3 regions of the Rahnella sp. CFA14(1/10) genome follow, and region 2 is predicted to be linked to each of the others. Evidence: predicted binding sites of a transcription regulator. Region 2 holds the regulator's gene; each other region holds the start of a gene.
What was found. The regulator PhoB, encoded in region 2, activates phosphate uptake and scavenging genes when phosphate is short. The targets are predictions, from matches to a motif close to CTGTCATAAAACTGNCNNAT.
Positions count from the first base shown of each region.

Region 1: phnC (phosphonate ABC transporter ATP-binding protein) is a predicted target of PhoB. The motif match lies at 1,450-1,469, and genes of this name have one in related genera.
Region 3: pstS (phosphate ABC transporter substrate-binding protein PstS) is a predicted target of PhoB. The motif match lies at 1,779-1,798, and genes of this name have one in related genera.

Region 1 covers NZ_SEWS01000001.1:566,422-569,709, reverse strand. Annotated here, with positions in the region: gene dld (D-lactate dehydrogenase) at 1-1,303, opposite strand, end outside; gene phnC (phosphonate ABC transporter ATP-binding protein) at 1,510-2,346, shown strand; gene phnD (phosphonate ABC transporter substrate-binding protein) at 2,418-3,288, shown strand, end outside.
Region 2 covers NZ_SEWS01000012.1:96,670-99,957, reverse strand. Annotated here, with positions in the region: gene sbcD (exonuclease subunit SbcD) at 1-1,000, opposite strand, end outside; gene phoB (phosphate response regulator transcription factor PhoB) at 1,228-1,917, shown strand; gene phoR (phosphate regulon sensor histidine kinase PhoR) at 1,940-3,259, shown strand.
Region 3 covers NZ_SEWS01000006.1:330,171-333,458, forward strand. Annotated here, with positions in the region: gene pstC (phosphate ABC transporter permease PstC) at 1-440, opposite strand, end outside; gene pstS (phosphate ABC transporter substrate-binding protein PstS) at 633-1,673, opposite strand; gene rluF (23S rRNA pseudouridine(2604) synthase RluF) at 1,890-2,777, opposite strand; gene glmS (glutamine--fructose-6-phosphate transaminase (isomerizing)) at 2,956-3,288, opposite strand, start outside.

The DNA of each region.
Region 1 (3,288 bases), on a different contig from region 2:
CGGCACCAGCGGCGGCGAAGCGGTGCAGGAAAGCTTTTTTGCCTTCGTCGGCAGAACAGATAAAGAAATCCCCCTGACCCTCAGTAAAGAAACGTGTCAGAAAGGTTCGGGCCTCGTCAATGCCGGGGCCGGACATTTTCAGCAGTAAGTGATGTTCAAACCGGTCACGGTACTGTTTCATGCGGGGGGGAAGGTGATTAGGTAAAGCTTTGCTCAGGCATTGCATCACACGGTCACTGAAATTTTTGGGCAGGAATGGAACCTTACTGGCGTGCGCATCGAACTTCCCTTTGGCAGTAAACATGTCCGGCATTTTGTCGGTGCCAAGCTTGTCGATCATCATAAATGTATCTTTACCGTAGACTTCGGTGATATCGAAAATATCCCGATGCATATATTCCCCGGCCACCGGAAGATTAACGAAATCACGCAGGATCTGACGACGTAATTCTGTCAACACCGCAGTGTCATTGGTGCCGATGTAAAAAACCTGCTGTTGTGTTTCTGCCGGAAAGGTATCCAGCCGTACGGCGAAAACGGCCAGTTTACCCGCACAACCGGATGCTTCAAATAAACGTCGTTCATCCGCGTTGAAACGCGATGGCGTATCCGCATCCACTTCGCGGACACGAGAAGCATAATCATGATCCGAGGCCAGGCGCTGATCATGCGTGATATCGGTTTCACGGTAATCGCCTCTTTCGAGACGTGTGAGGATTTCTTCCGGCGTTTCGCCAAGGTTAATTCCCAGATGGTTAATCAGTTGCAATTCACCCTGCACATCGATCTGCGCATACAACGCCATTTCGGTATATGCCGGTCCGCGTTTCACCAGCGATCCGCCGGAATTATTACAAATCCCGCCGACCACCGACGCGCCAATGCAGGACGAGCCAATCACCGAGTGCGGTTCGCGGTTGTAGGGTTTGAGGATCTTTTCCAGTTTGTAGAGCGTGCTGCCGGGAAAACCGATCACCTGATGGCCACCGTCGAGTAACTGGATCTGGTCCAGTTTCAGTGTGCTGAAAATAACAATGTCGCGGTCATAGTCGTCGCCGCTGGGCGTCGAGCCTTCGGTCAGGCCGGTATTGGCGGCCTGCATAATGACAATCTTATCGGCGGCGATACAGGCCTTGAGCAGTTGCCACTGTTGCAGCAGCGTTTGCGGAAAAACCACCGCCAGCGCTTTGCCGCCACCGGAGCGGAACCCTTTACGATAGCGTTCGGTATTGCTGTCGCCGGTCAACACGTGGCGGCTGCCTGCAATCTCTTTCAGCGCGGCGATGAGTGACTGATTATCCATTTCATCTTCCTTTTTTAATGTGATGCCATCTAATCATAGGCTTAAATGATACTTATTAAGTTAAATGTCATTCGGGATATGGGTTAGGTAATTTCACTTAATCTGTTGCATTTTTGTCATGCGCTGTCCATTAAATCGTCATTGATGTGTCATAAAACTCGCGCTTAATGAACGCCAGATAACGAAAGCAACCGAGAGACAGCATCATGGCTCAAGCTCAACTTAAGCTGGCACAGGCTGAATATCCTCAGACCGGGCCACAGCATCTGAACAAGGTTCTGGACGTCAAGGGTCTCGTGAAATCCTACAAATCAGGTCAGCGTGTCCTGAATGACATCAATTTTGATCTCCATGCCGGTGAATTCGTGGCGGTAATTGGCCGTTCCGGCGCAGGTAAATCCACTCTGCTGCATGTTCTCAACGGGACTATCCCGCTCACAGAAGGCAGTGTGGTATGCCATTACGAAAATGGCGAACAGCAGGAACTGGCAGGGCTGACCGGCAAAGCGTTGCGTCGCTGGCGCTCGTGTTGTGGCATGATTTTCCAGGATTTCTGTCTGGTACCTCGTCTTGATGTTCTGACAAATGTGTTACTGGGGCGTCTCAGTCACACCTCAACGTTCAAATCATTTTTTAATCAGTTCGACGACGAAGACCGTGCCCGTGCTATCTCTTTGCTTGAATGGCTGCACATGTTGCCGCATGCGTTGCAGCGTGCCGAAAACCTTTCCGGTGGCCAGATGCAACGGGTAGCGATTTGTCGTGCGCTGATGCAGAACCCAAAAATTCTGCTGGCTGATGAACCGGTGGCGTCACTGGATCCGAAAAATACCCTGCGCATCATGAATGCGCTGAAAAAAGTCAGCGAAGAGAATATTGCCGTGATGGTCAATCTGCATTCGGTTGAACTGGTGAAAGATTATTGCACCCGCGTTATCGGCATCGCGAAAGGGCAGATTATTTTCGACGGACATCCGGATCAGTTAACTGATGATATTTTGCATCAGTTATACGGTGAAGAGCACGACGCTATAAACAGTTAAATAATAATGTTATTTATTTTTTTGCAGTGCTTATTTCTACTTTCACTCAATCTACACAAGGTCATTATTTCATGAAGAAGTTATTACGTCTGGCAGTCTTCGTAGCAGGTTCTTTTACCGCGATGCACAGCATGGCAGAAGATGCTCCTAAAGAATTAAACTTAGGTATTTTGGGCGGGCAGAATGCCACTCAGCAAATCGGTGATAATCAGTGTGTAAAAGATTTCTTCGATAAAGAATTAAATGTGGATACCAAACTGCGTAATTCATCCGATTATTCAGGTGTTATTCAGGGGTTGTTAGGTAAGAAAGTCGACATGGTATTAAGCATGTCACCTTCATCTTTTGCTTCGGTTTATATTAATAATCCGAAAGCGGTGGATCTGGTGGGCATCGTGATTGACGATACCGACAAATCTCGTGGTTATCACTCCGTTGTTATTGTTAAAGCCGACAGCCCGTATCAGAAATTATCTGACCTGAAAGGCAAATCATTCGGTTTCGCTGACCCGGATTCCACTTCCGGTTACCTGATCCCGAACCAGACATTCAAGAAAGAATTTGGCGGCACCACGGATAATAAATATAACAATTTCTTCTCCAGTGTCACCTTCTCCGGTGGCCATGAGCAGGATATTCTTGGTGTGCTGAACGGTCAGTTTGAAGGTGCCGTAACATGGGCTTCAATGATCGGCGACCGTGAAACCGGTTATACCTCCGGTGCGTTCAACCGAATGATCCGCATGGACCATCCGGATCTGATGAAGAAAATTCGTATTATTTGGGAATCTCCGCTGATCCCAAATGGCCCGATTTTAGTGCGTAGTGATTTGCCACCGGCATTTAAAGCTAAGCTGGTTTCCGCCATTAAGAAACTGGATAAAGATGACCACGCTTGTTTCGTGAAAGCAGTGGGAGGCAAACAGCATATCGGCGAGACGT
Region 2 (3,288 bases):
TCAGCGCCTGAATACGCCGCTGAATATCGCTGAGATAATCCTGCGTGGCGACTTCGATATCAAGCCAGACGGGTTTTTGTGCATCGCCGCCTTCGAACTGCGCCAGTTGCTTTTCAATTTCCGCCAGCGAGCCTTTGAGTATCTGCATGGGCTGGAAAACAGGAATTTCCAGCGTGTCGATGGCACTGAGCGTTGCCCCGTCGAAATCGAGCAGATACACACTTTTGGCTTTGCTCAGTTCGTCAAAGCTCAGGGCAATTGGCGAACCGCTGTAACGGATGTGGTGAGTTTTTGCGACGCACTGTGCGCGGTGAATATGGCCAAGCGCCACATAATCAACCGGCGGGAACGCCTGCGCGGGGAAGGCGTCAAGTGTGCCTATATAGATGTCACGCACGGAATCAGAAGTACTGACGCCAACGGTGGTCAGATGGCCGGTTGCAATAACGGGCAGCGGTATGCCAAGTTCATCACGCCTGGCCTGCGCGGCCTGCCAGAGCGCGTCATAATGTGCGGCGATGGCTTCCTGCAATGCCAGTTGTTTGTCGCTGCCGGACTGACCGGCCTGACTGGCCAGCAGATCACGCGGGCGTAAAAACGGGATGGCACACAGTACCGCGCCCGGTTTTCCGTCACGCTGACTGAGCACCAAAATCTGTTCAGACAGATTTTCGCCGACAGTGGCAATCACCCGCGTATTCAGGCAGGAAAGTAGCTCGCGTGATTCATTAAGTGTTGCGACGGAATCGTGGTTGCCAGCCAGTACCACCAGCTGACAGCCGGTTTGTTGTAATTCCACCACGAAGCGGTTATACAATTCGCGGGCATAACTGGGCGGTGATCCGGTATCGAAAATATCACCCGCGACAATCACGGCGTCGACCTGATGTTGCTGCACCTGACCGGTCAGCCAGCGCAGAAATGCCTGATGTTCGGCTGCACGGCTTTTGGTGAAAAAGTACTGGCCAAGATGCCAGTCTGACGTGTGGATCAGGCGCATGAGACTCCTGTATGAACCCTGGATGACGACAATGGGGCAAAGTATAAACGTCGGCGGGGGGAGATGTCCCCGATAAATCAGTCCAATTTCAGCAAGATGGCCGCTAATTATCTGTCATATTTGACTGTAATGAACCATTCTTTTCGTTCATAAATCTGTCACAAAACTGACGCATAATGGCGCCCGCAATCAAATAAAAGATCGCTAACCTATTGGCAGGACCTACGATGGCTAGACGTATATTGGTGGTTGAAGACGAAGCTCCAATCCGTGAAATGGTGTGTTTTGTACTGGAACAAAATGGCTATCAGGCCGTAGAAGCTGAGGATTTTGATTCAGCGATTGGGCAGCTTGTTGAACCTTACCCTGAACTTATCCTGCTCGACTGGATGTTACCTGGCGGTTCCGGTATTCAGTTTATTAAGCATCTTAAACGTGAGGCGCTGACCCGCGAAATTCCGGTGATGATGTTGACCGCACGCGGTGAAGAAGAAGATCGGGTGCGTGGCCTCGAAGTCGGTGCCGATGATTACATCACCAAACCGTTTTCCCCGAAAGAGCTGGTTGCCCGCATTAAAGCGGTGATGCGTCGCATCTCGCCAATGGCGGTGGAAGAAGTGATCGACATGCAGGGTTTAAGCCTGGATCCCTCGTCTCACCGGGTGATGGCCAACGAACAGGCGCTTGATATGGGGCCGACAGAATTTAAGTTATTACACTTCTTTATGACGCATTCTGAACGTGTTTATAGCCGGGAACAGTTGCTCAATAACGTCTGGGGCACTAACGTTTATGTGGAAGATCGCACCGTAGACGTGCATATTCGTCGTTTGCGTAAGGCGTTGGAAACCAGCGGACATGACAGAATGATCCAGACTGTTCGTGGTACCGGATACCGTTTTTCAACGCGTTATTGAGTCCTCACAGCGGAGAATCTGTGTGCTAGAACGTTTGTCATGGAAACGATTGGCCGGCGAATTTTTTCTCTTTTGTCTGCCAGCGTTAATTCTCGGTATTTTCGTCGGTCATTTCGGCTGGCTCCTGTTTGTGTCGCTGGTTGCGGCACTGGGCTGGAATTATTACAACCAGCTTAAACTCTCTCACTGGCTGTGGCTTGACCGCAGTATTACGCCGCCGAACGGCCGCTGGAGCTGGGAGCCGCTGTTCTACGGGCTTAACCAGATGCAGATGCGCAACCGGCGCCGGCGTCGCGAATTAGGTCAGTTGATCAAACGTTTTCGCAGCGGTGCTGAATCGCTGCCCGATGCCGTGGTGCTGACTACGGAAGAAGGCAATATTTTCTGGTGTAACGGGCTGGCGCAGGATCTGCTCGGTTTCCGCTGGCCGGAAGATAACGGGCAACATATCTTCAACCTGCTGCGTTATCCGGAATTCCGGTTGTGGATCCAGACCCGCGATTTCAGCCGGGCGCTGAATCTGCAACTCAATAATGAGCATTACGTCGAGTTTCGCGTTATGCCTTATTCAGAAGGGCAACTGCTGATGGTGGCACGCGATGTCACACAGATGCGTCAGCTTGAAGGTGCACGGCGTAACTTCTTTGCTAACGTCAGTCATGAGCTGAGAACCCCGCTGACCGTATTGCAGGGATATCTGGAAATGATGGAAGACGCCAAACTGGAAGAACCTTTCCGCACCAAAGCACTGGATACCATGCAGGAACAGACGCGGCGAATGGACGGGCTGGTGAAGCAGTTGCTGACGCTGTCGAAAATCGAAGCTTCAGCGAATATTGATTTGCATGAGAAAGTCGATATTCCGGTGATGCTCGGTATGCTCGAACGTGAGGTGCAAACGTTAAGCAACGGCCGGCATGAGGTGGTGTTTCGCATTAATGACAAACTGAACGTCTTTGGTAATGAAGATCAGTTGCGCAGTGCGGTATCGAATCTGGTGTATAACGCCGTCAACCACACGCCTGCCGGGACGCGGATTGAAGTCAGCTGGCAGCAAACGCCGCATGGCGCGCAATTCCAGATCAGTGATAACGGGCCGGGCATTGCGCCGCAGCACCTCCCGCGCCTGACCGAACGTTTTTACCGGGTCGATAAGGCCCGCTCGCGGCAGACCGGCGGCAGCGGACTCGGGCTGGCGATCGTCAAACATGCGCTCAGCCATCACCACACCAAACTTGAAGTCATGAGTGAAGTGGGGGTCGGCACGCGCTTCATGTTTACGCTGGCACCGAAGTTGATTGTTCCTCCGGAACAGGCCAGCCAAAGCGATGTAAAGGGATAAAAATCAAGCCACAGCAACAAGCTGTGGCT
Region 3 (3,288 bases), on a different contig from region 2:
ACTGGCGTCTGGAAATATTGCGCAAACAGCGGGGCGAAAACGAACAGACCCCACATGCCATAAACAATACTGGGGATAGCCGCCAGCAGTTCAATAGCAATCCCCAGCGGGCGCTTCATCCAGTTAGGTGCAAGCTCGGTGAGAAATAATGCGATGCCAAAGCTCACCGGAACAGCAATCAGCAGGGCAATAATGGAGGTTACAACCGTGCCATAAATCGGCACCAGTGCACCAAATTGTTGGTTCGGCGCATCCCAGGTTTTCGTCCACAGGAAGGATAATCCGAACTTTTCAATGCTCGGCAGAGAAGCAATAAACAGCGAGACGATAATGCCGCCCAGCATAAATAGCACTATCAGCGCTGCCAGTTTAACCAGCGCGCCGAAGATGATGTCACCGTTTTTGCCAGGTGCCTTGATAGCCGGCTTGTATTCAGCCATACCACTCTCTTTTAATTCAGATTTAATTCCCTCCCCGGCCGGAGAGGGAATGAAGCAGAGTTACTATACCCAAAATAATTGGAGTTGCACCAAGGCAGCAAGCAAGTGAATCCCGATGAGCTTACTCAAGTAAGTGATTCGGGTGAACGAGCGCAGCTAACGCCGGTGCAGCTTCAGGTATGACGGGTATTCCTAGTACAGTGCTTTACCGCTGCTGTCTTTGATGTTGGTCTTCCAGGCTGCACGGATCTGCTCTACAACAGAGGCTGGCAGTGCGGCATAGTCCAAATCAGTTGTCAGTTTGGTGCCATTTTTGTAGGCCCAGTCGAAGAACTTCAGCACTTCTGCGCCCTTCGCTGCATCTTGCTGATCTTTGTAAACCAGGATGAAAGTGGTGGAGCTGATTGGCCACGCATTATCACCTTTCTGATTGGTCAGGTCCTGAGCGAAGGTTTTGCTCCAGTCAGCGCCTTTAGCAGCTGCACTGAAGGAGGCTTCCGTCGGGCTGATAGCTTTGCCGTCTGCATCGACCAGCTTGGTATAAGCCAGGTTATTTTGCTTAGCATAAGCATATTCAACGTAACCGATTGAACCTGGCAGACGCTGTACGAATGCGGCCACACCGTCATTGCCTTTGCCACCGAGACCCGTTGGCCAGTTCACCGTTGAACCTGCACCGATTTTGTCTTTCCACTCGCTGTTGACTTTCGCCAGATAGCTGGTGAATACGAACGAAGTACCGGAACCGTCAGCACGACGCACCACTGCGATGTTGGTGTCTGGCAATTTCACACCCGGGTTCAGCTTAGTGATCGCTGCGTCGTTCCACTTTTTGATTTTACCGAGGTAAATGTCACCCAGCGTTGCGCCATCGAGTGTCAGCTGACCAGATTTGATGCCAGGGATGTTAACAGCCAGCACCACGCCACCGATCACGGTAGGGAACTGGAACAGGCCATTTTTATTCAGATCTTCTTCTTTCATCGGTGCATCAGATGCGCCGAAATCAACGGTCTTGGCGATGATTTGTTTTACACCGCCGGAAGAACCGATGCCCTGGTAGTTCACCTGAGTACCGGTTGCTTTCTGATATGCGTCAGCCCACTTAGCGTAGACAGGTGCGGGGAAGGTGCCGCCAGCGCCAGTCAGGTTAGTGGCAGCGAAAGCAGACATTGCTGTGAGGGAGAAAGTCGCTGCTACAAGACCGGCGACGGTGTTACGCATCAATTTCATGTTCCACTCCTGGTGGTTTTAAACTTCCCGACTGATGTCGACGTTAATTAAAGTGTTTGGCACAGGAGGAAAATAGGACAGTTTAGTGACAGTAAAATGTACGTTATATGACAGTTTTATGACACCGTTCACAATTCGAACCACCCGGGCAATATGAAGGTGTTTTAAGCGGGAAAAGCCGGTTATTACACCGGCAGATAATGAAAAACAGGTAAATTAACGCCCTTTTTTCTTACGACCAGGCTGGGCAAAACGCTTGCGGGATGCAGAATTAGTTTCAGGTTTTTCGGTATTTTTTGTTTTTGTGGCAGCCGGTTTTGTGACAACCGCTTTTTTAGCCTGAGTATGGTTTGCCTGCGTTTTTTTCGCCGGTTTATCTTCAGACGAGGAGTTTTCAATCAGCCTGAATAACTCGATCAATTCATCATCGGTTAAATCCCGCCATTCTCCCGGTGGAACACCTTTCAGGTTGATGTTCATAATACGCACGCGCTCAAGCTTAGTGACTTCATAACCGAAGTGCTTACACATACGGCGGATCTGTCGGTTAAGCCCCTGTACCAGCGTAATACGAAACACCATGGGTGCTTCTTTCTTTACTTTGCATTTCTTGGTCACCGTGCCAAGCATCGGCACGCCAGCACCCATACCTGCAATAAATTCGTCAGTGATCGGTTTATTAACGGTCACGATGTACTCTTTTTCGTGATCATTACCGGCACGCAGGATTTTATTGACCAGATCGCCATGGTTAGTCAGTAAAATCAGCCCCTGAGAATCTTTATCCAGACGGCCAATCGGGAAGACACGCTTGCTGTGATTGACGAAATCACGAATATTGTCCCGCTCCCCCTCTTCCATCGTGGTGATAATACCTACCGGCTTGTTCAGCGCGATAAGCACCAGATCTTCTTCATCACGTGGCTCGATAAGCTGACCGTTAACTTTCACCACGTCTGTGGCAAACACCTGAGCCCCCACTGCGGCACGCCTGCCGTTGATGAAAACATTTCCCTGTTCGATGTAACGATCGGCATCGCGGCGTGAGCAGATACCGCTCTCGCTAATGTATTTGTTAAGACGAATGGAGGAATTGGTCAGCATTCAGCGGGGTACCTTCAGAAAAACGCGAACTATACCTTATCCGGGGCGGGTTACGAAGCCTGAGAGGGGAGAATCGTGATCGGCTGCCGGGAAAGTGGGGAATCAGGCAAAAACATTCTGAAAATAGAAAAGCGCCCCGGGAGGCGCTTATATATCGCATAGCTGAAACCGGACAGTCTTATTCGACAGTCACAGATTTCGCCAGGTTACGTGGCTGGTCAACGTCGGTACCTTTAATCAGGGCAACGTAGTAGGACAGCAACTGTAGCGGAACGGTATAGAAAATAGGTGCGACAATTTCCTCAACGTGTGGCAGCTGGATAATCTTCATGCCTTCACTGTCGGTAAAACCGGCATCCTGATCGGCAAAGACATACAGCAAACCGCCACGGGCGCGCACTTCTTCGATATTCGATTTCAGTTTTTCCAGCAATTCGTTATTTGGTGCCACCACGATCACCGGCATATCTGCGTCAATCAGCGCCAGCGGACCATGCTTCAGCTCACCCGC